3 regions of the Erwinia billingiae Eb661 genome follow, and region 2 is predicted to be linked to each of the others. Evidence: predicted binding sites of a transcription regulator. Region 2 holds the regulator's gene; each other region holds the start of a gene.
The links. The regulator LexA, encoded in region 2, represses DNA repair genes until DNA is damaged. The targets are predictions, from matches to a motif close to TNCTGTATGTACATACAGNA.
Positions count from the first base shown of each region.

Region 1: the regulator LexA is predicted to act here: its motif matches at 3,093-3,112, upstream of EBC_RS14210 (YebG family protein).
Region 3: the regulator LexA is predicted to act here: its motif matches at 5,997-6,016, upstream of sulA (SOS-induced cell division inhibitor SulA).

Region 1 covers NC_014306.1:2,803,131-2,811,060, forward strand. Annotated here, with positions in the region: gene EBC_RS14195 (prolyl oligopeptidase family serine peptidase) at 1-729, opposite strand, end outside; gene EBC_RS14200 (tellurite resistance TerB family protein) at 858-1,511, opposite strand; gene EBC_RS14205 (sugar phosphate isomerase/epimerase family protein) at 1,735-2,562, shown strand; gene EBC_RS14210 (YebG family protein) at 2,669-3,076, opposite strand; gene purT (formate-dependent phosphoribosylglycinamide formyltransferase) at 3,214-4,392, shown strand; gene EBC_RS14220 (bifunctional 4-hydroxy-2-oxoglutarate aldolase/2-dehydro-3-deoxy-phosphogluconate aldolase) at 4,463-5,101, opposite strand; gene zwf (glucose-6-phosphate dehydrogenase) at 5,306-6,781, opposite strand; gene EBC_RS14230 (MurR/RpiR family transcriptional regulator) at 7,158-7,930, shown strand, end outside.
Region 2 covers NC_014306.1:364,270-372,199, forward strand. Annotated here, with positions in the region: gene EBC_RS03035 (YjbH domain-containing protein) at 1-523, shown strand, start outside; gene psiE (phosphate-starvation-inducible protein PsiE) at 677-1,075, shown strand; gene ubiC (chorismate lyase) at 1,215-1,742, shown strand; gene ubiA (4-hydroxybenzoate octaprenyltransferase) at 1,744-2,628, shown strand; gene plsB (glycerol-3-phosphate 1-O-acyltransferase PlsB) at 2,689-5,112, opposite strand; gene EBC_RS03060 (diacylglycerol kinase) at 5,241-5,600, shown strand; gene lexA (transcriptional repressor LexA) at 5,717-6,325, shown strand; gene dinF (MATE family efflux transporter DinF) at 6,445-7,767, shown strand.
Region 3 covers NC_014306.1:1,747,941-1,755,870, reverse strand. Annotated here, with positions in the region: gene mgsA (methylglyoxal synthase) at 1-382, shown strand, start outside; gene helD (DNA helicase IV) at 420-2,474, opposite strand; gene EBC_RS09470 (YccF domain-containing protein) at 2,608-3,054, shown strand; gene yccS (YccS family putative transporter) at 3,061-5,199, shown strand; gene EBC_RS09460 (TfoX/Sxy family DNA transformation protein) at 5,196-5,825, opposite strand; gene sulA (SOS-induced cell division inhibitor SulA) at 6,037-6,546, shown strand; gene ompA (porin OmpA) at 6,894-7,930, shown strand, end outside.

The DNA.
Region 1 (7,930 bases), 2.4 Mb from region 2:
CAGGGAGATGAGGATATAGTCTTCCGAGGTGGTTTTGTGCACGCCGACGTAGAAGGTATCGTCCAGCTCTTCATATACCAGCTGGTCATCCTGCACAGGCGTTCCCAGCGTATGGCGCCAGACCTGATAAGGCAGCAGCGTCTGCTCATCTTTCTTCACGTAATACAGCGTACGGTTGTCGCTGGCCCAGGTCAGGCTGGATGAGACATTTTCCAGCACATCTTCGTACCAGTCTCCGGTTTCCAGATTGCAGAAGCGGATGCCGTACTGACGACGTGAGAGGAAATCCTCTGCCACCGCCATGATTTTATTATCGCCGGTGATGCCGACGCCGCCGAGGGTATAAAAATCGCTGTCCTTCGCACGCAGGTTGCCGTCCAGCAACACGTCCCACTGATCAGGCGTAGTGGTCTCTTCAGGCTGGCGCGTATAGATGGCGTATTCATTGCCCTCTTCATAACGGCTTTGATAGCGGTAACCCTTTCTGACGTAAGGGACCGAGTGATCGCGCTGGGGAATGCGGTCAATAATCTCCTTCAGCACCGTCTCCTGCAGCGCCTGCTGCGACTGCATGATCTCTTTACCATAGGCATTTTCGGCCTTCAGGTAGTCGAGGACCGCAGGATCTTCCCGCTTGTCATCGCGCAGCCAGTAATAATTATCGGTGCGGGTTTCTCCGTGGAGCGTCATATCGAAAGGAATTTTTTTGGCAATTGGTGGTTTATGCATGGTTCAGCCCCGTTGGATCAATCACATAGGCTAAGGGTGGCAGTTGTTATCAAGATTGCCAAGCGCAATGGCAGGAGATTGGAAAAATAGTGTGACGGGGTGACGCAAGCGTCACCCCGAAAGCAGGATCAGGCGGTAAGCTTCAGCTTTTCGGCTTTAATATCTTCTGCCATGCTGTCGCGCACGTCCTGAGGGATTTTCAGTTCATCACCCAGCGCCTGAAGGTAGCTGCGCTCCATAAAGTGGTCGACGTCGATCACCAGGTTGCTGAGGAAATAGACCTCCAGCGCCTCTTCTTCGTTTTTCACGTCCACGGCCAGTTTTTGTGGGTCAAGCGGCATATCAATCGCCTGCTGTATCAGCCGCTCGCCATCTGCGCCAAGCCCGGACTGATGGATATGCTCGTTAATGGCCTGTCGTTCCTGGGTATCAATATGCCCGTCGCTTTTCGCGGCGAAGACCAGCGCCTGCACCAGACGCTCGGCCCGGCGATCAACGGGTGACTGCTGCTGACCGAATTGCGGCTGATCCTGATGGGTTTCGCTTACCCGATCCTTATACTTTTTCCACAGTACGGCACCTGCTGCGGCGCTACCGCCGATGATCAGCGCATTTTTGCCATACTTGGTCAGCAGACTACGAGAGGATTTGCTGGCAATCAGCAAACCGGCCAGTCCGCCAAGCGCGCCCGGTGCCAGCATTTTACTAAGGCCTTCACCGCCGCCTTTGCCGTCTTTACTGCCTCCCAGTACCGTTTGAATCTGTTGCAGCCAGTTACTCATTGCCTTTCCTTCTTCAGCGGAAAACAACCAGCATAGAGCGACTTGCGTCAAGAAGCGTCAAAGCAGGAAAAGCCTGGAAAACCTTCACGGCCAGTAGACGCTAAGCCGTCAGCTATACTTAGCCCACCAGTCGAACCTTCTGGTTCATATTGCCTCGCCAAAAGCGGCGGCTGAACCGACTGGATTTGTTTTTTTAAAGCACTGGCGTAAGGGAAAAATCATCATGAGATTCAATAATAATCCGCTGTTTATCAATACGGTTCTGCTTGGCGGCAGCACAGAAGAGAAGTTGAAGGCTGCCAGCCAGGCCGGGTTTGATCAGGTTGAGCTCTGGCGTCAGGACGTGGAGGCAGCCAGCGGCGATGCCAGTGATGTGGCCAAATTACTGGATAACCACCGCCTGGCCCTGACGGATTACCAGGTGCTGCTGGATTTTGACGGCGCGCCAGACGGTCAGCGAGAGAGTAAACGCCAGGAAGCTCTGCAGATGCTGGATACCGCCGTTGAACTGGGCGCAACAACCTTGCTGACGCCTGCATCTACCCATCAGGGCTGCATTGCAGATCGTGAAGAGGAAGATATCCGCTGGCTGGCCCGCCAGGCAGGCAAACGTGGCCTGCGCGTGGCCTTTGAGGCCATGGCCTGGAGCACGCATATCAACAATACGGCGGCGGCATGGCAGCTGGTGCAAAAGGTCAATGAACCCAATCTGGGATTGGTGGTGGATGCGTTTCACATTTTCGTGCTGAACCGCACGGTGGACGATCTGGCGGGGATTCCGATGGATAAGATCTTCCTGGTCCAGCTGTCCGACCTGGTTACCCTTCCCAGCCACGATCATCTGGTGGATGTGGCACGCCATCAGCGTTTATTGCCAGCCGAAGGAAATTTCCCGCTTTCATCCCTGGCTGACTATCTGCATCAGCAAGGCTATTCAGGCCCGATAGGACTGGAAGTGTTCAGCGATCGTTATCATCAACTGCCGCCGGCAGAGGTGGCCAGCAAAGCGCTGCAGTCGTTGAAAAAGGTGTTATCCGGCGGCGATCGTTAACGGTAGCCGGTGAAGGAAATCACTAACAGGGAAGAATTAAGGCGAGGTTTCTGGCGCGTCAGGGAAAAATACCCTGCGCGCCACAGGCTGTGATGAAGTAAAAGGATCAGGCCGCTTTAACGGTTCGTGCAGCCGACTTTGCTTTGGCCGCTTTGCCCGTTGAGGCTTCCGGCTCTTCCGCACCGGACTCTTCAGTCGGTTGATCTGCTGCAGCTTCAGCGCTGTCTTGTTCAACGTTCGGTTCAGCATCATTGCCAACGGCGGCGGTCTCGCTCGTCTCAGGCATCTTGCTGGTGCGCAGAATATGCTGCACGGCGTCTTTATTCTCCGCCAGGAACATGCCCAGCGCTTCACGCTGTGGTTCTTCCATGTCCAGAGGCGCCACGCTCAACCAGTCAGAAAAGGCTTCTGCCATATCGAGCATTTTATCGTACGCGTCGGCTTCTTTCTTACTGGCGAATGTCATCTTTTCCTCACCTTTTCTGACGACAACATATTTGATTTCAACAGCCATAATCCACACCTCAGTTAACTGTATTTTTATACAGTATATCAGACGTCTCTTTTTCGCTCAACCCTGGAAAGCGGATGTACGCGCAATCGTTTTCGTTTATACTGCGCGCGTTTTTTCCATCCAATCAGGTAGAGATTATGACCACTCTTGGTACCGCGCTGCGCCCTGCCGCAACCCGCGTAATGCTGTTAGGTTCAGGTGAACTGGGCAAAGAAGTGGCGCTGGAATGCCAGCGTCTTGGCGTTGAAGTGATTGCCGTCGATCGTTATGCCGATGCACCCGCAATGCACGTGGCGCACCGCAGCCACGTCATCAACATGCTGGATGGTGAAGCGTTGAAAGCGCTGGTGGCGCTCGAGCGCCCGGATTACATCGTGCCGGAAATTGAAGCCATCGCCACCGATATGCTGATTGAGCTGGAAAAACAGGGTCAACACGTGGTGCCAACCGCCCGCGCTGCCCGCCTGACCATGAACCGCGAAGGGATCCGTCGCCTGGCGGCAGAAGAGCTGGCGTTGCCCACCTCCACCTACCGCTTTGCCGACAGCCAGCAGGCGTTTAATCAGGCGGCTGACGAAATCGGCTTCCCGTGCATCGTGAAGCCGGTGATGAGCTCGTCAGGTAAAGGCCAGAGCTTTATCCGCGAAGCGTCACAGTTGGATGCGGCCTGGGAATACGCGCAGCAAGGCGGACGTGCGGGTGCTGGCCGGGTAATCGTTGAAGGTGTGGTGAAGTTTGATTTCGAAATCACCCTGCTGACCATCAGCGCGGTAGACGGCATTCACTTCTGCGCGCCGATTGGTCACCGTCAGGAAGATGGCGACTACCGTGAATCCTGGCAGCCGCAGCAGATGAGCGCCCTCGCGCTACAACGTGCTGAGCAGATTGCCGAAGAAGTGGTTAAGGCGCTGGGCGGCCACGGCCTGTTTGGTGTTGAGCTGTTTGTCTGTGGTGATGAGGTGGTGTTCAGTGAAGTTTCCCCTCGCCCACATGACACCGGCATGGTGACGCTGATCTCTCAGGACCTGTCCGAATTTGCCCTGCACGTGCGTGCCTTCCTCGATCTGCCGATTGGCGGCATTCGTCAGTATGGCGCCGCCGCATCTGCGGTGATCCTGCCAGAACTGGATAGCGATAACGTGCAGTTTGCCAATCTGGGTGGCGTGCTGGGCGCCGGTCTGCAGGTGCGTCTGTTCGGCAAACCGGAAGTTCGGGGTAAGCGCCGTCTCGGCGTGGCGCTGGCCACGGGCGAGAACATCGATGATGCGGTACAGCGCGCGATTACCTGTGCAGCCGGTGTGAAAGTCAGCGGATAAACGCGCTTTCGTGCCGACAAAAAAGGGATGGCCTGTGCCATCCCTTTTGTTTTATGCCTGATCCAACGTCTTATCGCGCGCCAGCTACCGCTTCTTTGGCCAACTGGGTGATACGATCGTAATCCCCTGCTTCCAGCGCATCAGCCGGAACCAGCCAGGAACCACCAATACAGAGCACGCTTTTCAGCGCCAGATAGTCACGGTAGTTGGCCGGCGAAATGCCGCCCGTCGGGCAGAAACGCACCTGAGGGAACGGGCCGCCAATCGCCTGCAGCGCCTTCACGCCACCGTTGGCTTCAGCCGGGAAGAATTTAAATTCACGCAGGCCATAATCCAGACCGGTCATCAGTTCCGACACCGTGCTGATGCCAGGAATTAACGGCACCGGGCCATCAACCGCTGCGCGTAACAGCGATTCGGTCACGCCAGGACTGATAACAAACTGCGCACCGGCATCGGTCACTTCTTTCAGCTGCTGGACGTTAAGTACCGTGCCCGCACCCACAATGGCTTCCGGCACTTCGCGGATCATCGCTTTCAGGGCATCCATCGCGCAGGGTGTTCTCAGCGTGACTTCTAATACTTTCACTCCGCCCGCCACCAGCGCTTTCGCCATTGGCACCGCGTGCTCAAGTTTGTTTACCACAATTACCGGCACCACAGGGCCAGTGGTCAGGATTTGCTCGGCGCTGGTCTTCCAGTTAGTCATCTTTCTGCTTCTCCAAAGCGACGCGCGTGGCGTCAGGACAGGAATACAGCCTCTACCATACAGGATTGCCCTTCCCTGCGTCCATGCGCTATCGCGGATTTTTAAAACTACGGTTCATTTTCTCTACGTCGCTTTTTGCCCACGCCTGCGCAAAAAAAAGCCCCGTAGCAGAGACGGGGCTTGAGAGCAGGCAGTCATGGGCTATTAGCCGATATCGTTCCAGGAACGGCCATCGCGGGTGATCATCGCCACAGAGGCAACCGGTCCCCAGGTTCCTGCCTGATAAGGCTTAGGCGCTTCGTTATCGCCAGCCCAGGCTTCCATGATGGAGTCGACCCACTTCCAGGCTTCTTCCACTTCATCACGGCGGACAAACAGCGCCTGAATACCGCGCATGGTCTCCAGCAACAGGCGCTCGTAAGCATCTGCCAGGTGAGACTGGTTGAAGGTCTCAGAGAAGCTCAGATCCAGCTTGGTGGTTTGCAGGTTGTGTTTGTGATCCAGACCCGGGACTTTGTTCAGAATCTGAATATCCACACCTTCATCCGGCTGCAGACGAATGGTCAGTTTATTCTGCGGCAGCTCCTGCCAGGAATCTTTGAACAGGTTCAGTGCCGGGTTCTTAAAGTACACCACCACTTCAGAACATTTCACCGGCAGGCGCTTACCGGTACGCAGGTAGAACGGAACGCCCGCCCAGCGCCAGTCGTCGATATCCACGCGGATAGAAACGAAGGTTTCGGTGCTGCTGGATTTGTTGGCATCTTCTTCTTCCAGATAGCCAGGCACTTTTTTGCCCTGCACAAAACCAGAGGTGTACTGACCACGCACGGTTTTATCGCGCACGTTGGTATGGTCGATGCGACGCAGTGAACGCAGGACTTTCACTTTCTCATCGCGGATACGGTCTGCAGAGAGATCCGCAGGCGGTGACATGGCAATCATGGTCAGAACCTGCAGCAGGTGGTTCTGGATCATGTCGCGCATCTGGCCGGCTTTGTCGAAGTAACCCCAACGGCCTTCGATACCCACTTCTTCCGACACGGTAATCTGCACGTGATCGATAGTGCGGTTATCCCAGTTTGAAGCAAACAGGGAGTTGGCAAAGCGCAGTGCCAGCAGGTTGAGGACCGTTTCTTTGCCCAGATAGTGGTCAATACGGAACACCTGGTTCTCTTCGAAGTATTCACCGACCTGATCGTTGATCTCCTGAGAGGTTGCCAGAGAGGTGCCTAACGGCTTCTCCATCACCACACGGGCAGGCTGTGCATTGAGCTTGGCGGTGCCCAGACCTTTACAGATCGCACCGAAGGTACCTGGCGGCATTGCGAAGTAGTTGATGGTGACGCGTTTTTTCTGGTCGAGCATTTTGCCCAGTTTGGTAAAGTGCGCGGCGTCGTTCACATCAAGATTACAGAAATCGAGTCGGCTGCTGAGCTTGTCCCACAGCGCTTCGTCAATCTTCTCCTTCATAAAGGTTTCCAGCGCTTCACGCACTACCTTGGTGTAGGCTGCTTTATCCCAGTCTGCACGACCCACCCCGATGATGCGGGATTCTTCGTGGATCTGACCGGCTTTTTCCAGTTGATACAGGGAAGGCAACAGTTTCCGGCGCGCAAGGTCGCCTTTGGCACCGAAAATGACCAGATCGCATGCCTGGGCCGTTTGTGTAACCGCCATTATATTCTCCTCGTTGCAGGATAAGCCTGACCCGTATAATCCGTAAGCAGTCAGGCTCTTATTGTAATTTTCTTTCAATACAATGTACTGCTTTTGCCGGGTCCACGTAAACCTGGCAGCACGCCTCCAGCACAGAGTATGCAATTGTCTGAACTTTCCCGCGCAGTGAACGGGCAGTTTGTGCGTAATTTTTAAACTTTTTTGTTACTGCATTTACAACTGTGAAAGTTAGACACAGTTCAAAGTCTGATAAAAAAGGCAGGCCTGACGTGCAATGCCGCTGCCCGAAGCCGATCGGCGCGCTGTATATTCTCTACAAATTGACATCGATTTCTCCTGTGATTGAAATCGTCAGAATGTATGAGTGGACGCCGTTATGAATATGCTGGAAAAAATCCAGGCTCACCTGGAACACCTTAGCAAATCCGAGCGCAAAGTGGCGGAGGTAATTCTTGCCGCCCCGGGCTCGGCCATACATGCCAGCATCGCGCTTCTGGCCAGAGAAGCAGAAGTCAGTGAACCGACGGTGAATCGCTTCTGTCATCGCCTGCAAACCAAAGGTTTCCCCGACTTCAAACTGCAGCTGGCGCAAAGCCTGGCCAACGGCACGCCGTATGTCAGCCGCAATGTGGAAGAGCATGACAGCGTGGAAGCCTACTCCGCCAAGATTTTCGAGTCCGCGATGGCCGGGCTGGATCGCGTTCGCAACGGCCTGGACGCCACCGCCATTAACCGCGCGGTGGACCTGCTCACCCAGTCGAAAAAAATTGCCTTCTTCGGCCTCGGCGCGTCTGCCGCCGTGGCGCACGATGCGATGAATAAATTTTTTCGCTTCAATGTGCCTGTCATCTATTCCGATGATATTGTGATGCAGCGAATGTGTTGCATCAACAGCACGGAAGGCGATGTGGTGGTGTTAATCTCCCACACCGGCCGCACTAAAAACGTAGTCGAACTGGCTCAGCTTGCGCGGGAAAATGATGCTACCGTGCTGGCTATCACTTCGGCGGATTCACCGCTGGCCCGTGAGGCCACGCTGGCGCTGACGCTGGATGTCCCGGAAGACACGGATATTTATATGCCGATGGTCTCCCGGCTGGCGCAACTGACATTAATAGATGTGCTCGCCACCGGTTTTACCCTGCGACG
Region 2 (7,930 bases):
GGTTTACGGCGGTTATCTGGAAACCATGTACGGCGGTGTGGGTGGCGAAGTGCTGTACCGTCCGCTGGATTCTGACTGGGCGTTTGGTGTTGATGCCAACTACGTGAAGCAGCGTGACTGGGACAACATGATGCAGTTTACCGACTACAACGCGAAGGTCGGTAACCTGACGGCTTACTGGCGTCCGTCGTTCTTCAACAACCAGGTGTTGGTGAAGGCGAGCGTAGGTCAGTATCTGGCAGAAGATAAAGGGGCGACGATTGATGTCTCCCGCCAGTTCGACAGCGGCGTGATCGTTGGCGCTTATGCCACCAAAACTAACGTGTCGGCCGAAGAGTATGGCGAAGGCGACTTCACCAAAGGCTTCTATATCTCAATTCCGATGGATCTGTTCACCGCCTCACCAACCCGTGGCCGTGCACAGGTTAACTGGACGCCGCTGACGCGTGATGGCGGTCAGATGCTGGGCCGTAAGTACCAGCTGTATGATATGACCACCGACCGCGATATCGATTTCCGCTAAAAATAGCCGCGACACCGCCTCCGCCTGTGGGCGGCGGTGTCGCCCGCTTATCTCTCCGGCATCAAGCAAAACTTGTGAACCCGCTCACACTAAAGCATATTGTCACTGTCAGGATTATCCTGACGGATAACAGTGACTTTTGAGGGTTTTTGCATGATTACCGCGACGCGTATTGCCTGGTTGTTACAGATGGTGCTGAATATAGGGCTGATCGTCCTGGCCGCTATTCTGGCGATCTTTCTTGGCAAGGAGACCTTCCATCTGGCCAACGTGTTGCTGAACACCGGCGAACAGACGTCTTCTTATCTGTTGATCGATGGCATAGTGATCTACTTCCTTTACTTCGAGTTTATTGCCTTAATAGTCAAATACTTCCAGTCGGGTTATCACTTCCCGCTGCGCTATTTTGTCTATATCGGTATCACGGCGATCATCCGGTTGATCATTGTCGATCACAAAAACCCGGTGGATACGCTGGCCTACTCCATTGCCATTCTGATCCTGGTGGTCACGCTGTGGCTGGCAAACAGTAACAGGCTGAAACGCGAATAACATGTCGGCGCGCCGCCCCAGGCGCGCCAACCTCTTACTTTACCGACCTGAAATCCGCACTATTTCCTCCAGCAATCTGTGTTCTCTCCCAGCCTCTGCGTTACACTGTGGCACCAAAATTTTTGCCCGGAGAAGCCGAATGGCTGATAACGCGCTGGTGCAATTGCGCGCCCTCGACTGGCTGCCAGCCTCATCACCCTTGCTTTCAGCCCCGCTGCTGGACTGGTTGATGGAAGAAGACTCCATGACCCAACGTTTTGAGCGCCACTGCCAGCAAGTGACGGTAAAAGTGGTGCAGGAAGGTTTTATTACCGCAGAAGAGGTCGGTGACGACGTGGCGTTGCTGCCGCATGAGTCCCGCTACTGGCTGCGTGAAATTCTGCTGTGCGGCGATGGCGAACCCTGGCTTGCCGGGCGGACCATCGTACCGGAATCCACCCTGAACGGGCCTGAGCAGATGTTGCAGCAGCTTGGCACGCGCCCGCTGGGCCGTTACCTGTTTGCCTCTTCCACGCTGACGCGGGATTTTATCGAGCCGGGCAAAAGTGGCGAGCTGTGGGGACGTCGCTCTTTGCTGCGCCTTTCCGGCAAGCCGTTATTGCTGACCGAGCTATTTTTACCGCCTGCGCCGCTGTATGCCTCGCTAACCGGTACCGGAGATGAGTAACGTGGAGAGAAGTCTGCCAATGAGTAAATTCCGGGCCTACAGCCGCCTGATGCGTATTGATAAGCCGATTGGTTCGCTGCTGCTGATGTGGCCGACCTTCTGGGCGCTGTGGCTGGCGGGAATGCAGATCCCGCCGCTGAATATCCTGATCGTCTTTGTGCTGGGGGTCTTTTTCATGCGTGCCGCGGGCTGCGTGGTCAACGACTTTGCCGACCGAAAGATCGATGGTCATGTAAAGCGCACCCAGTCACGGCCATTGCCGAGCGGCGCGGTGACCTCAAAAGAGGCCAAGCTGCTGTTTGCCGGACTGGTGCTGGTGTCGTTCTGTCTGGTTCTGACCATGAACGCGATGACCATCTGGCTGTCGTTTGGTGGGCTGGCGCTGGCGTGGGTCTATCCCTTTATGAAGCGCTACACCCATCTGCCGCAGGTGGTGCTGGGCGCGGCGTTTGGCTGGGCTATCCCGATGGGTTGGGCGGCGGTCAGTGAAACCGTGCCGCTGACCTGCTGGCTGCTGTTCGCCGCGAATATCTGCTGGACGGTGGCTTATGACACGCTGTATGCGATGGTCGATCGCGATGATGACCTGAAGATTGGCGTCAAATCCACCGCCATTCTGTTTGGTCGTTTCGATAAGCTGATCGTGGGTTTGTTGCAGCTGGCGACGCTGGTACTGATGGCGGTGATTGGCTGGCGGATGCAGCTGGGCGGCGCATTCTACTGGTCCATTCTGGTGGCTGGCGCGCTGTTTGTGCATCAGCAGAAGCTGATCTCAGCCCGCGAACGCGATCCCTGTTTCCAGGCTTTCCTGAACAACAACTACGTTGGTTTGGTGTTGTTCCTGGGGATTGCCCTCAGCACGGCGCCATTCTCTGGCTGGCTCTGAGTGATGCCAATAAAAAAGGGTCGATGATTGCTCATCGACCCTTTTTTTATGCCCTGACGCTTACTCGTGCGGTCCCGCACTTTCAATCGTCATTCGCACTTCCTGAGTGATCAGGTCAGCCAGCATCTGATAGACCCTGTGCGTCTGTTCTACCTGCGCATCGCCGGTATCACTGATATAGCCTTCATCACGCAGGGTCAGCACCAGTGAAGAGAACACCGCTTTGTCGAAGAACTCCGGCGAGTTGATACCGTGCAGTACCGACAGGCGCTGAGCCATGGTGCGGCTCTCTTTTTCCAGCGTACCGCGGTTGATCGACGGATTCGCGCTGAGGATAGAGAAGGTGATGGCATAACGCTGCAGCGTTTCACGCACACCCGCCGCCAGCAGTTGCAGCGTTGGGAAGCGTGCCGGGCTCAGACGCAGCGTCTGGTCATCGGCCGTCAGCAGACCCTGACGCGCCATCTCGCTCACCAGGGAATCCAGCACGGCAGGCAGATCTTCTTTATTCCAGTGCAGGAACAGCTCGCTCTTCAGCATCGGGTAAATCACGCTGATCTGACGCAGCAGCTCGGCCCGGCTCAGTTCGCGGTAATGCGACAGGATCACCGCAATCAGCGACGGCATCACCAGCATATGGTGAACGTTGTTGCGATAGTAGGTCATCAGCACGGCCTGCTCGCGCGGCAGTACGATGATTTCGCCGATATTATCCTGCTCAATATCGAACTTGTTCATGCTTAACGCATGGTTCAGCAGTGCTTCTGGCGTCATATCCGGCACGGTCGAGTCCGGCGAATACGGCACGTTACGCAGCAACTGAACGTAGCACGCCAACTGCTCGGTCAACTGTTCACGGGTCAGCGAGCGCTGGCGCGATGCGAGCAGGGCGGTAACGCACAGGTTCATGGCATTGGCCGCACCGGCGTTGTTGATACGCACCATCACGCGCTGCGCGATGTCATTCACCGCAGGCGTCAGCCAGGCTGGACGCTGGGCTTCAATGGGGTCGATGGCATCACGCCACTCCGGCACATGCTTGTTCAGGTAGGTCACCAGCGGCAGCGGCTCCCCGAAGTTCACATACCCCTGGCCGAGGTTACGCAGCTTGCGCAGTCCGCGCACCATCTGCATAAACCCTTCTTTCTCTTTCGTCGCACCACGTAACTCTTTGGCGTAGGTTCCCACTTCCATCACGTGCTCATAACCGATATAGATCGGCACCAGTGTGATAGGGCGGTTACCGCCGCGCAGCATCGCCTGAATAGTCATCGACAGCGTGCCGGTTTTCGGGTCAAGCAGACGACCGGTACGGGAACGACCGCCTTCGACAAAGTATTCTACCGAGTAACCACGGGTGAACAGCTCGCCAAGATATTCTCGGAATACCGTTGAGTAGAGCTTGTTACCCTTGAAGGTACGGCGGATAAAGAATGCGCCCAGACGGCGGAAAATCGGGCCCGCTGGCCAGAAGTTCAGGTTGATACCGGCGGCAATGTGCGGTGGCACCAGACCCTGGTGATACAGCACATAAGAGAGCAGCAGGTAGTCCATATGACTACGGTGGCAGGGCACGTAGACGATCTCGTGGCCGTCTTGCGCCAGCTGACGCACGCGCTCGCCGCCGTTGACGTTGATGCCCTGATACAGCTTGCTCCACGTCCAGCCCATGATGCGGTCCGTCAGACGGATGGCTTCATAAGAGAAGTCGGCGGCGATCTCTTCCATCAGCTCAACGGCGTTCTGCTGGGCTTTTTCATGGGAGATTTTCTTGCTGCGCGCTTCGTCTTCCACCGCTTTAGCGATGGCTTTGGACTGCAGCAGTTTATTGAACAGGTCCTGACGCACCGGCAAACGCGGGCCAATGGCCGCCAGGCGTTGACGGGCAAAGTGCATGCGTGCCACGCGCGCCAGCTTCTGCGCAATGATTTTGTCGGTGCCGTGTTCCGTTGCCATACGGCGCAGGGAAACCATCGGTGAGAAGCGGACAAAGCTGTCGCGGCCTAACCACAGCACGGCAAAGAATTTTTGAATGCCATTCAACACGCGCAGATGAGGCTGATCGTCGCCCTGCACTTCACGGCCTGGTGCACGGCCAAACATCACGGATACCGGCACCATCTGCACGTCCAGCAGCGGGTTGCTGCGGTGCAAATCGAGGTATTCGTGGAACAGTTTTACCGATTCAACGTTAGGCACGAAATAGGGGAATACGCGTGGGCCGTCATGGATAAACACATGACGTGGCAAAACCGTACCGTCGATTTCCAGCGGATCTAAAGGATCGGGCAGATCCTGTTTACGGCATTGCTCACGCAACGCCAGCAGATCGGCCTTTGAATCATAAGGCAGCACATACATAATAGGGCGCGATGTATCCAGCGCCAGCTCGGAAACCGGCTCGGCGGGAATCGCTTTACTTTTTACCAGGAATTTTACTGGTAAATTCAATAAGTTATAATATAAGTTACGCCAACCTGACATAGATACCATGAAGCCTCTTGTTAGCAAAGCGCCGCAAGCATACCAGAAAGCGCCAGTGAGATCTGTGGTGTTGCAAAATGTGCGCCACCCAGACATTGACGTTAAACATCTCAAAGGGTTCCCTGATTATGGCAAATAACGTCACCGGATTGACTCGTATCATTAATGCCGCCGGTTATTCCTGGAAAGGAATACGCGCCGCCTGGCAAAACGAAGCGGCTTTTCGCCAGGAAGCGGTGGCCGGCATTGTCGCGGTGATTGTGGCGTGCTGGCTGGATGTGGACGCCGTCACGCGGGTGTTGCTGATAGGGTCCGTGATGTTGGTGATCATTGTTGAAATCCTTAACAGCGCGCTGGAAGCGGTGGTCGACCGCATTGGCAGCGAGATGCATCCTTTATCGGGTCGCGCCAAAGATATGGGCTCCGCTGCCGTGTTGCTGACGATACTACTCGCTGTTTTCGTCTGGGTAATGCTGCTAATTCCCTGATTGCGGCGCGCTTTCCATAATCTGACAAACTGCTGTTTTTTCCACATCTTTAGGTTTTCAACGCACAAATACCTGTATATACTCACAGCTGACTGTATAAACAACCAGGGGGCGGGATGAAAGCACTAACTGCAAGGCAGCAGCAGGTTTATGACCTGATACGCGACCACATTAACCAGACCGGCATGCCACCGACGCGGGCAGAAATCGCTGCACAGCTCGGTTTCCGTTCCCCGAATGCGGCTGAAGAGCATCTCAAAGCGCTGGCACGTAAAGGCGTGATCGAGATTGTTTCCGGCGCGTCTCGCGGTATCCGTCTGATGATGGAAGAAGAGGAAGGGTTGCCGCTGATTGGCCGTGTCGCCGCAGGTGAACCTTTGCTGGCGGAAGAGCACATTGAAGGCCACTACAAGGTGGATCCTGAACTGTTCAAGCCGGGCGCCGACTTCCTGCTGCGTGTTAGCGGCATGTCGATGAAAGATATCGGGATTATGGACGGCGATCTGTTGGCTGTGCATAAGACTCAGGATGTGCGTAACGGCCAGGTCGTGGTTGCGCGCATTGACGACGAGGTGACGGTAAAGCGCCTCAAGAAGCAGGGCAATATCGTGCATCTGCTGCCTGAAAACGGCGAATTCCAACCGATCGTGGTCGATCTGCGCTTGCAGACCCTGTCGATTGAAGGTCTGGCCGTCGGCGTAATCCGCAACGGCAACTGGCTGTAAACGCCTGACCTTAACGCGCTGCTTTTGCGGCGCGTTTCTCTTTTGGTAAGCTGTATGCCTTATTGACTGGCATATACAGCTTCCGTGATGCTTTTAAGCCAGTCGCACAGTGGATGACCATGCGATTATTTTCTCCCTCAGATAACCAACTCTGGCGGCTGGCGCTGCCAATGATCCTGTCGAATATCTCCGTGCCCTTACTGGGCCTGGTGGATACCGCGGTCATTGGTCACCTTGACAGTCCTTCCTACCTCGGCGGCGTTGCCGTGGGCACTACCGCGACCAGCTTCCTGTTTATGCTGCTGCTGTTCCTGCGGATGAGCACCACCGGATTAACCGCGCAGGCCTTTGGTGCGGGTGATAAACCGGCGCTGGCCCGCGCACTGATGCAGCCGCTACTGATTGCCCTGGCGGCTGGCCTGCTGTTTATTCTGCTGAAATCCCCGCTTAACCACCTGGCGCTCTCTGTCGTGGGTGGCGATCCTGCCGTGCTGCATCAGGCCGCCCTGTTTATGAATATCCGCTGGTTAAGTGCACCTGCGACGCTGGCCAACCTGGTATTACTGGGCTGGCTGCTGGGCGTACAGTATGCCCGTGCGCCGGTGATCCTGCTGGTTGTCGGAAACCTGGTCAACATCGTGCTGGATCTGTGGTTCGTGATGGGGCTGGGCTGGGGCGTGCAGGGTGCGGCGGCGGCCACGGCGATTGCAGAATACGTCACGCTGGCGATTGGGCTGGTTATGGTCTGGCGGGTGCTGAAGCTGCGGGGCATTTCGCTGCCGATGCTGAAAACCGCCTGGCAGGGCAATTTCGGCCGGCTGCTGCGGCTGAATCGGGACATTATGTTGCGATCTTTACTGCTGCAACTGTGCTTTGTTTCCTTGACGATATTGGGTGCGCGGCTGGGCAGTGAGGTCGTCGCCGTCAACGCCGTATTGTTGATGTTCCTGACCTTTACCGCTTACGCGCTGGACGGCTTTGCCTATGCGGTAGAAGCCTGCTCCGGCGAAGCTTATGGGGCAAAGGACGCAAAAAGGTTGCTGCTGATTTGGCACGCGGCCTGTCGCCAGGCAGGACTGGTGGCACTGGCCTTTTCAATTCTCTATGGCCTTGCCGGCACGCATATTGTTGCCTTACTGACCTCAATCCCCGAACTGCAGCAGCAGGCTGACACCTATCTGTTCTGGCAGATTGTCCTGCCGGTCTGCGGTGTCTGGTGTTATCTGCTGGATGGCATGTTTATTGGTGCCACGCGCGCCAGTGAAATGCGCAACGGCATGCTGATTGCGGCACTGGGCTACGGCGCGACGCTGTTCACCGTGCCGTCGTTAGGCAACCATGGTCTGTGGCTGGCCGTTACCGTGTTCCTGCTGCTGCGTGGGTTGACGTTGTGGCTCATCTGGCGCAGGCACTGGCGCAACAACAGCTGGTTTGCGGGCTGAAATAATTCGTTACACCCACCTGCCGCTTCGTTATCTGCTGATCTCCCTGCCTTTTTTCACTTTTCGTTGTCACTTTTAGCTAAAAATGTGGCTTTATCTTTCGCCATTACGGGCAAACTCGCCATCATCTACTACAATTATCTGTACGTTAAGCAGTTAAGCA
Region 3 (7,930 bases), 1.4 Mb from region 2:
GATGGAGTGGGTCGATATACACAAAGACGTGTTACAGGCTCATACCCTTTATGCGACAGGCACCACGGGCAACCTTGTCCAGCGTGCAACTGGCCTGCCGGTGACGGCAATGTTGAGTGGCCCGATGGGCGGCGACCAGCAGGTGGGTGCCTTGATTTCCGAAGGGAAAATTGATGTGCTGTTCTTTTTCTGGGATCCGCTAAACGCCGTGCCACACGATCCAGACGTTAAGGCGTTATTGCGCCTTGCAACAGTATGGAATATTCCAGTGGCGACCAACCGCGCAACCGCCGACTTTATTATCCGCTCACCGTTATTCGCGCAGGCCGTAGATATCATCATTCCAGATTATCAGCGCTATTTGCAGGAACGTCTGAAGTAAACTGATGAGCGTGCAACGGCACGCTCATCCTGCCAATTTAAGGTTTACGCAGCACCGGAACACCCAGCCGCTTAATCTCGTCGACAAATCCCGATGGGTTCTCTTTTTTAAACAGCAGCCACACCTGCTGCTTCGCACGCGTTATGGCGACATACGCTAACCTGCGCTCTTCTGCATCGGGGAAGTCTTCCGGCTGGGGTAACAACGCCTGCTCCATGACGGACTCTCTGGCCGCTGCGGGGAAGCCATCCTTGCCGTTTTGCAAACCCAGCAATATCACATAATCCGCCTGCTGCCCTTTACTGGCATGGATGGTGGTGAAATCAATCCGCAATTTTGGCCAGCGGGTTTTGGCTTTTTCCAATACTGCCGGGCGGATATGGTGATAACGGGCAAGGATCAAAATCCGCTCATCCGCGGTGGCATAGCCGCTAATTTTATTCAGCAATGCCTCCAGCTGATCTTCCGGCAGGAGGGAAATCGACTTTTTATTGCCTTTGGTCAGGCTGTTCAGCGGTTTTTTCAATTGATGCGGGTTGCTCTGCACAAACTTATTGGCAATTTCACCAATTCGATCGTTAAAGCGGTAGGTGGTATCCAGCACGCAGCGGTCGCCCTCACCAAAGTGATGATGAAACGCGGTGGTCAGGGTCATCTCAGCCCCGCTGAAGCGATAGATCGCCTGCCAGTCATCGCCAACGGCAAACAGCGCCGTCTGCTTGTTCTGTCTTCTGAGGGCGGCGAGCAGCGCCGCACGCTGAGGCGAGATATCCTGGAATTCATCGACCAGGATATGCTTCCACGGGCTGATAAACCGGCCTTTATCAAGGATGTTGACCGCCTGATGGATCAAGCCGGAGAAATCTACCGCCCCTTCTTCTTTCAGGGCGCTTTTCCAGGCCTTCATCAAAGGCGCCATCAGCTTTACGCGTTTGGAAAAGAGATCGCGCACCTCTTCAGGAGCTGATTCAATCATTGCCGCCTGCGCGCCGCCATGCATTCGCATCAATCCAAGCCATCGCTCAAGCCTGCTGGCCAGACGTTTGGCAAGCCGCTCTTCTTTCCAGTAATCACCTTCGCCGATTTCCCACTCCAGCTCGTCCTGCAACCATTGCCGCCAGCCATTGGCATGGGCTTTCTTTTCCCCACACTGCTGGCGCCAGACGTCAATTAACAGCTTATGGCGCAGCGTCGTATCGGTTTCGAGCTTGCTGATGGAAGGGGATTTACTGCTGCCCTGCTGGATGATGTTCAAAGCCAGTGAGTGAAACGTGCGGGCCTGAATACCGTCGGTATTCAGCCGGGCTTTGATGCGCTCGTTCATCTCTTCAGCGGCCTGACGACCAAAGGCCAGCAGCAGGATCTGTTCTGCGCTGGCTTGTTTGCGCATCAGTAACCATCCTGCTCGGGCGACCAGCACGGATGTTTTGCCACTCCCCGCACCCGCCAGCACCAGCAGCGCATCCTCACCGTTCACCACCGCTTTTGCCTGGGAACTGTTGAGAGGGGACGTCTCGACGGTATTGAAGAAATCGGCGTACTGCGCCAGCATTTTTTCTGACCACTGACCGTTACGCTTCTGCCGTTGTGCATCGCTGTTATTCAGCCAGGCGAGGCAGAACTGATAGTTTTCGCGGCAGTTATCAAACTCATCCAGACGCTCTACCGGCAGTGGCAATGAGCAGAACGCCTCCTGAATGGCGGTACGCCAGCCGGCCATATCGCTGCGCTTCAACCATTTATCCTGCTGTTCACCCTCCTGTAAGCGGGTCACCAGTTGCTGCAGGACTTCAGAGGAGACCAGGCTCATCTCCTCACTCCATTGCTGCCAGGCCTGGTTGAGGTAATGATAGAAACGTTGGGTTTCCTGCCATTCGGTGCCATGCAGGCGCACGACTTTATCTTCAGGCAGGGCAAATTCGAGTTCGCCCCAAACCATCCCGCGTTTACATTTGATGGCTAACAGCTGGTTAAACGGAATAAGGTATTCATGTTTTTCACCACTCACCTCAACGCCTGCGGCCAACATTCGTACCCGATTGTAGGGATGCTGCGCCAGATGTTTGCCCAGCGACGTTGCTTTCAGTTCCATGACCTGCCTCTGGCTGTGGTTGCTTTTAATGGGCTGTAGTTTAGCTGGCAGGAGTGTACCGCTCCAGAGTTAAAACGCGCTACAATCAACGCATTGTATTTTTGAGCTCCGCGCTCTGTTAGGGAAACGACCAATGCGTACTGTTTTAAACATTCTGAATTTTATTCTGGGCGGTTTTCTGACCACGCTTTCGTGGCTGTTTGCGACCGTTGTCAGCATCATTTTTATTTTTACCTTACCGCTCACCCGTTCCTGCTGGGAAATCACCAAGCTTTCGTTACTGCCTTACGGTAATGAAGCCGTGCATGTAGATGAGCTGGAACCTGGCCGCAAAAATGCGCTGATGAATTCGGGCGGCACGCTGCTGAATATCATCTGGCTGGTCTTCTTTGGCTGGTGGCTGTGCGTGATGCATATCATGACCGGTATCGCCCAGTGCATCACTATCATCGGCATTCCGGTTGGGATAGCGAATTTCAAAATCGCCGCCATCGCATTGTGGCCGGTAGGCCGCCGCGTCGTCAGCGTCGAAGTGGCACAAGCCGCGCGTGAAGCTAACGCCCGCAGCCGGTTCAACTAGTTTCTGATGCGCTTATCGTTAAGCTCCAGGCTGCGGCGCTACGCCTATAACACTGCGCTGCTGTACAACCTGCGTATCTTTATCGCCCTTGTGGGTACCGCAGGTGTGCCCTGGTGGTTGAATCAAATCACCTGGACCATTCCGCTAACGTTAGGCGTGGTGGCTGCGGCTCTGGCAGACCTTGACGATCGCCTCAGTGGCCGGCTGCGAAATCTGGTCATCACCCTGGTCTGCTTCTGCATTGCGTCCGTCTCTGTTGAACTTCTTTCTCCGTATCCCTGGCTATTTATCCTCGGTCTTGCCGTGTCGACCTGGGGTTTCATTTTGCTTGGCGCGTTGGGGCAGCGCTATGCCACGATTGCCTTTGGCGCGCTGCTGATCGCTATCTATACCCTGCTCGGCCTTGGGCTGTTCCCTCAGTGGTATCTGCAACCTTCCCTGCTGCTGGTCGGCGCTATCTGGTACAACCTGCTGACGCTCACCGGACACGTTATTTTTCCCGTCCGTCCGTTACAGGAAAACATCGCCCGCAGCTTTGAAGGGCTGGCAGTGTATCTGGAGGCAAAAGCGGGGTTGTTCGATCCGGATATCGAAGAGAATGAAAATGCGTCGTTGATCGACGTGGCCATGGCCAACAGTCAGTTGGTGGCGACACTCAACCAGGCAAAAATTTCGATTCAGTCCCGCTTACGTGGGGACCGGGGACAACGCAGCACGCGCAGAACGCTGCATTATTACTTTGTCGCTCAGGACATTCATGAGCGTGCCAGCTCTTCCCATGCGCAATACCACGCGCTGCGGCAGGAATACCGTTATAGCGATATTCTGTTTCGCTTTCAACGCCTGCTGACGCTGCAGGCAAAGGCCTGCCAACAGTTGGCAAACTGCATTCTGCTGCGCGAAACCTATCAGCATAACAGCCGCTTTGAGCGAACCTTCATTCACCTCAACGCCGCGCTGGATCGTCTTGCTGCTGCCCGTCCAGGGAGCAGTGACGTCAAAGCCATGCACTATTTGTTAAATAACCTCAAAGCCATAGACGCCCAACTGGCGACAATTGAATCAGAGCAAATTCTGGAAAGCCATCATGAGAATCATGATCAAACGCTCTCCAGCGAAGGATTAACCGGTTGGGCCGATATTCGTTTACGTATCAGCCGCCATTTATCGCCAGAATCCCCGCTTTTCCGCCATGCGGTGCGGATGTCGCTGCTGTTGTGTGCCGGCTATGGGTTTGTTCAGCTGACTGGCCTTGAGCACGGCTATTGGATCCTGCTGACCAGTCTGTTTGTCTGCCAGCCGAACTACAATGCCACCAAACGCAGATTAGCATTGCGTATTGTGGGAACCGTGGCGGGTATCATACTTGGGTTGCCTTTACTGTGGCTGGTGCCTTCTTTCGAGGGGCAGCTGATACTGATCGTGGTCACCGGCGTGCTGTTCTTCGCCTTCCGTCAGTCGCAATATGCTCATGCCACAATGTTTATCACCTTGCTGGTACTGTTCTGTTTCAATCTGCTGGGTGAAGGGTTTGAGATTGCCCTGCCCCGCATCTTTGATACGTTGTTAGGCTGCGGCATTGCCTGGCTGGCGGTGGCTTTCCTCTGGCCTGATTGGCGTTTTCGTCGGCTGTCTTCGGTTGCAGAACGCACGCTGACCGCTAACTGCCGCTATCTGGATGCCATTCTGGTTCAGTATCATCAGGGAAAAGACAACCGGCTGGACTACCGTATTGCCCGCCGTGACGCCCACAACGGTGATGCTGAGCTGGCTTCAGTGGTGTCTAACATCTCCGCAGAAAAGAATGCTTCCGCCTCGTTGCGGGAAGCGGCGTTTCGTCTGCTGTGCCTCAACCACTCCTTCCTCAGCTATATCTCGGCGCTGGGCGCGCACCGGGAAAAGTTCACCCGGCCAGCCATGCTGCAATTGATGGATGATGCCGTCTGCTACGTCGATGACGTGCTGCATATTGATCTTATCGATGAACAAAAAACCCAAAGATTGTTGTCGAGCCTCTCTGAGCGACTGGCAGCAACGGAAGCCGACCCGGAAACCAAAGAGCCGCTGGTGCTTCAGCAGGTGGGTCTGTTGATCGCATTACTGCCAGAAATCGCTCAGTTAAAAAAACAGGTCCTGGAAACTTAACGTCTTCTCAGTTCGCTCAGCGTCTGGTACAGCAAGGTTTCGCGGTGCCAGCCCCTGAGCTCCTCTTTGATCGCCACCGGCAGTGCTTCACAATGCAGCCCCTCGATCGCGCCTTGCAACGCAAAAAGAATATTCACCCCAAGACTTTTATTTTTCTCGTGCAATTTTAACCAACTGCGCTTTGCACCCAGCTGCTTTAACATCTCTGCGTTAGCGATACCCACCCGCCTGAGCTGCACTTCCAGTTTCATACTGAGATTAGGCAAATCCTTCAGCCGCCCCGAGTTTTGATGCAGTTTTTTATCCTGCATCGCCCCTTTCAGACACAATTGACAGAGCGCAATCAACTGTTCAGGCTCGGCCCACAGCGGGTTGTCCACGCGGTAGTATTCCAGCGCGACAGGGATCCCCCTTTTGTTAAACATCAACGGTTTCATCTTACGTTCAATGATATACGGCCTCACTTCTTCACAGGCCCGAAGATAGAGATCGCCCTCACTGACAAGCGCAAAGACCACGCTTTCCACTGATAAACTGTAGCCACCAAACTGGCTACGGCTATTTATCTCGCCCAGCGAAGAAAGCTGACGTTTTGCCCTGATAATATTGCTTTTTGAGTCCTTCATATTCCGCATCCTTAACGTTGTAAGACATCCTGGTGTTTCTCCTTTCCTGCAGAAAAAAAATAGGCAATCGCCGTTACAAGTTCAATCAATGATTTGCTTTGCACCCTATCGATTTGTGTTTTTGCGAGGCGTTTTCAAAAAAATAAGGTTGATCTTTGGACACCCTCGCTATACTGTACATCCATACAGTAACCCTGCGAGCGAAGCCAATATGCAAACTCATTCCCTGAAATCTTCTTCTGTTAAAACTGGTGTGCGGACTGCTCCAGACTGTGCGAAAGCCCAGCCTGCAGCTGCGGCGGGCTTAATCAGTGAGCTGATTTACAGCGAGAATCAGCCTGCTATGACGCAAATGTTGCTGCTGCCCTTACTGCAACAGTTAGGGACTCAGTCACGCTGGCAGTTGTGGTTGACGCCTCATCAAAAATTGAGCCGTAGCTGGTTGATTGAGTCAGGGTTACCGCTGGATAAAGTGATGCAGATTCATCATTCCGGTGCTATTACTACCGTAGAGGCGATGATCAAAGCATTACAGACGGGAAATTACAGTGTGGTTTTAGGTTGGTTGACGGGCGATATCACCTTAGAAGATCGTCAGCGGCTGCAAAAAGCGGCATTTGCTGGCAAGGCTTTGGGGTTGATTATGCGACCCGATCGGATCAATTCTGCCTCCTCCAGACCGTTTAATGGCTTAAAAATTCACTCTACTTTGTATCATTAAGTAAAAATAAGAAATTTCTCACGAGAAAATTCTGCAGCTGGCTCGTTAAGCCCCTGATTATGCTATGAGCCTGCGGGACAATGGTTTAGCGCCATTTTCCCCTCAGGTTTTACCTGTATAACCTGTCTGCAGATGTGTAAATTTGTGTACGAAAGCCTATTTTTTTGCTGACCGTCGTCACATCATACTTGTAAGTTTGCTGGTACGTTGTAGACTTTACGTCGCCAGGGTGCTCAATAATCTCCAGTTTTTGGATGAGTCACAATCGAGCTTTATAACCCGGCGAAGGATTAATCAAAGAGCTAATTAAAGCTCATTGCCTATTTGGATGATAACGAGGCGCAATAATGAAAAAGACAGCTATCGCAATTGCAGTGGCACTGGCTGGCTTCGCTACCGTAGCGCAGGCCGCTCCTAAAGATAACACCTGGTATACTGGTGCAAAACTGGGTTGGTCTCAGTACCATGACACTGGTTACTACGGTAACGGTTATGCAAACAATGACGGCCCAACTCACGAAAGCCAGCTTGGTGCAGGTGCTTTCGGTGGCTACCAGGCTAACCAATACCTGGGCTTCGAACTGGGTTATGACTGGCTGGGACGTATGCCTAACAAAGGTAACGTAACTAACGGCGCATTCAAAGCACAGGGCGTTCAGCTGGCTGCTAAACTGAGCTACCCAATCACTGACGATCTGGACGTGTACACGCGTCTGGGCGGCATGGTATGGCGTGCAGACTCTACTCAGCAGAACACCATTACTGGCAACCGCCAGAGCGACCACGACACCGGTGTTTCTCCACTGGCTGCCGTTGGTGTTGAATACGCACTGACTCAGAACTGGGCAACCCGTCTGGATTACCAGTGGGTTAACAACATCGGTGATGCACAGACCGTTGGTGCTCGTCCAGACAACGGCATGTTAGCACTGGGTGTTTCTTACCGTTTCGGTCAGGACGAAGCTGCTGCTCCAGCACCAGCTCCAGCGCCTGCTCCAGCGCCAGTTGTTGAAACCAAGCGTTTCACTCTGAAATCAGACGTTCTGTTCACCTTCAACAAAGCTTCCCTGAAGCCAGAAGGTCAGCAGGCTCTGGATCAGCTGTACACCCAGCTGAGCTCACTGGATCCTAAAGATGGTTCTGTTGTTGTTCTGGGCTATACCGACCGTATCGGTTCTGACCAGTACAACCAGAAACTGTCCGAGAAACGTGCTCAGTCAGTAGTTGACTACCTCGTTTCTAAAGGCATCCCTTCTAACAAGATCTCTGCACGCGGTATGGGTGAATCTAACCCAGTTACCGGCAACACCTGTGACAGCGTGAAAGGCCGTAATGCCCTGATCGATTGCCTGGCACCGGATCGTCGTGTAGAAATCGAAGTTAA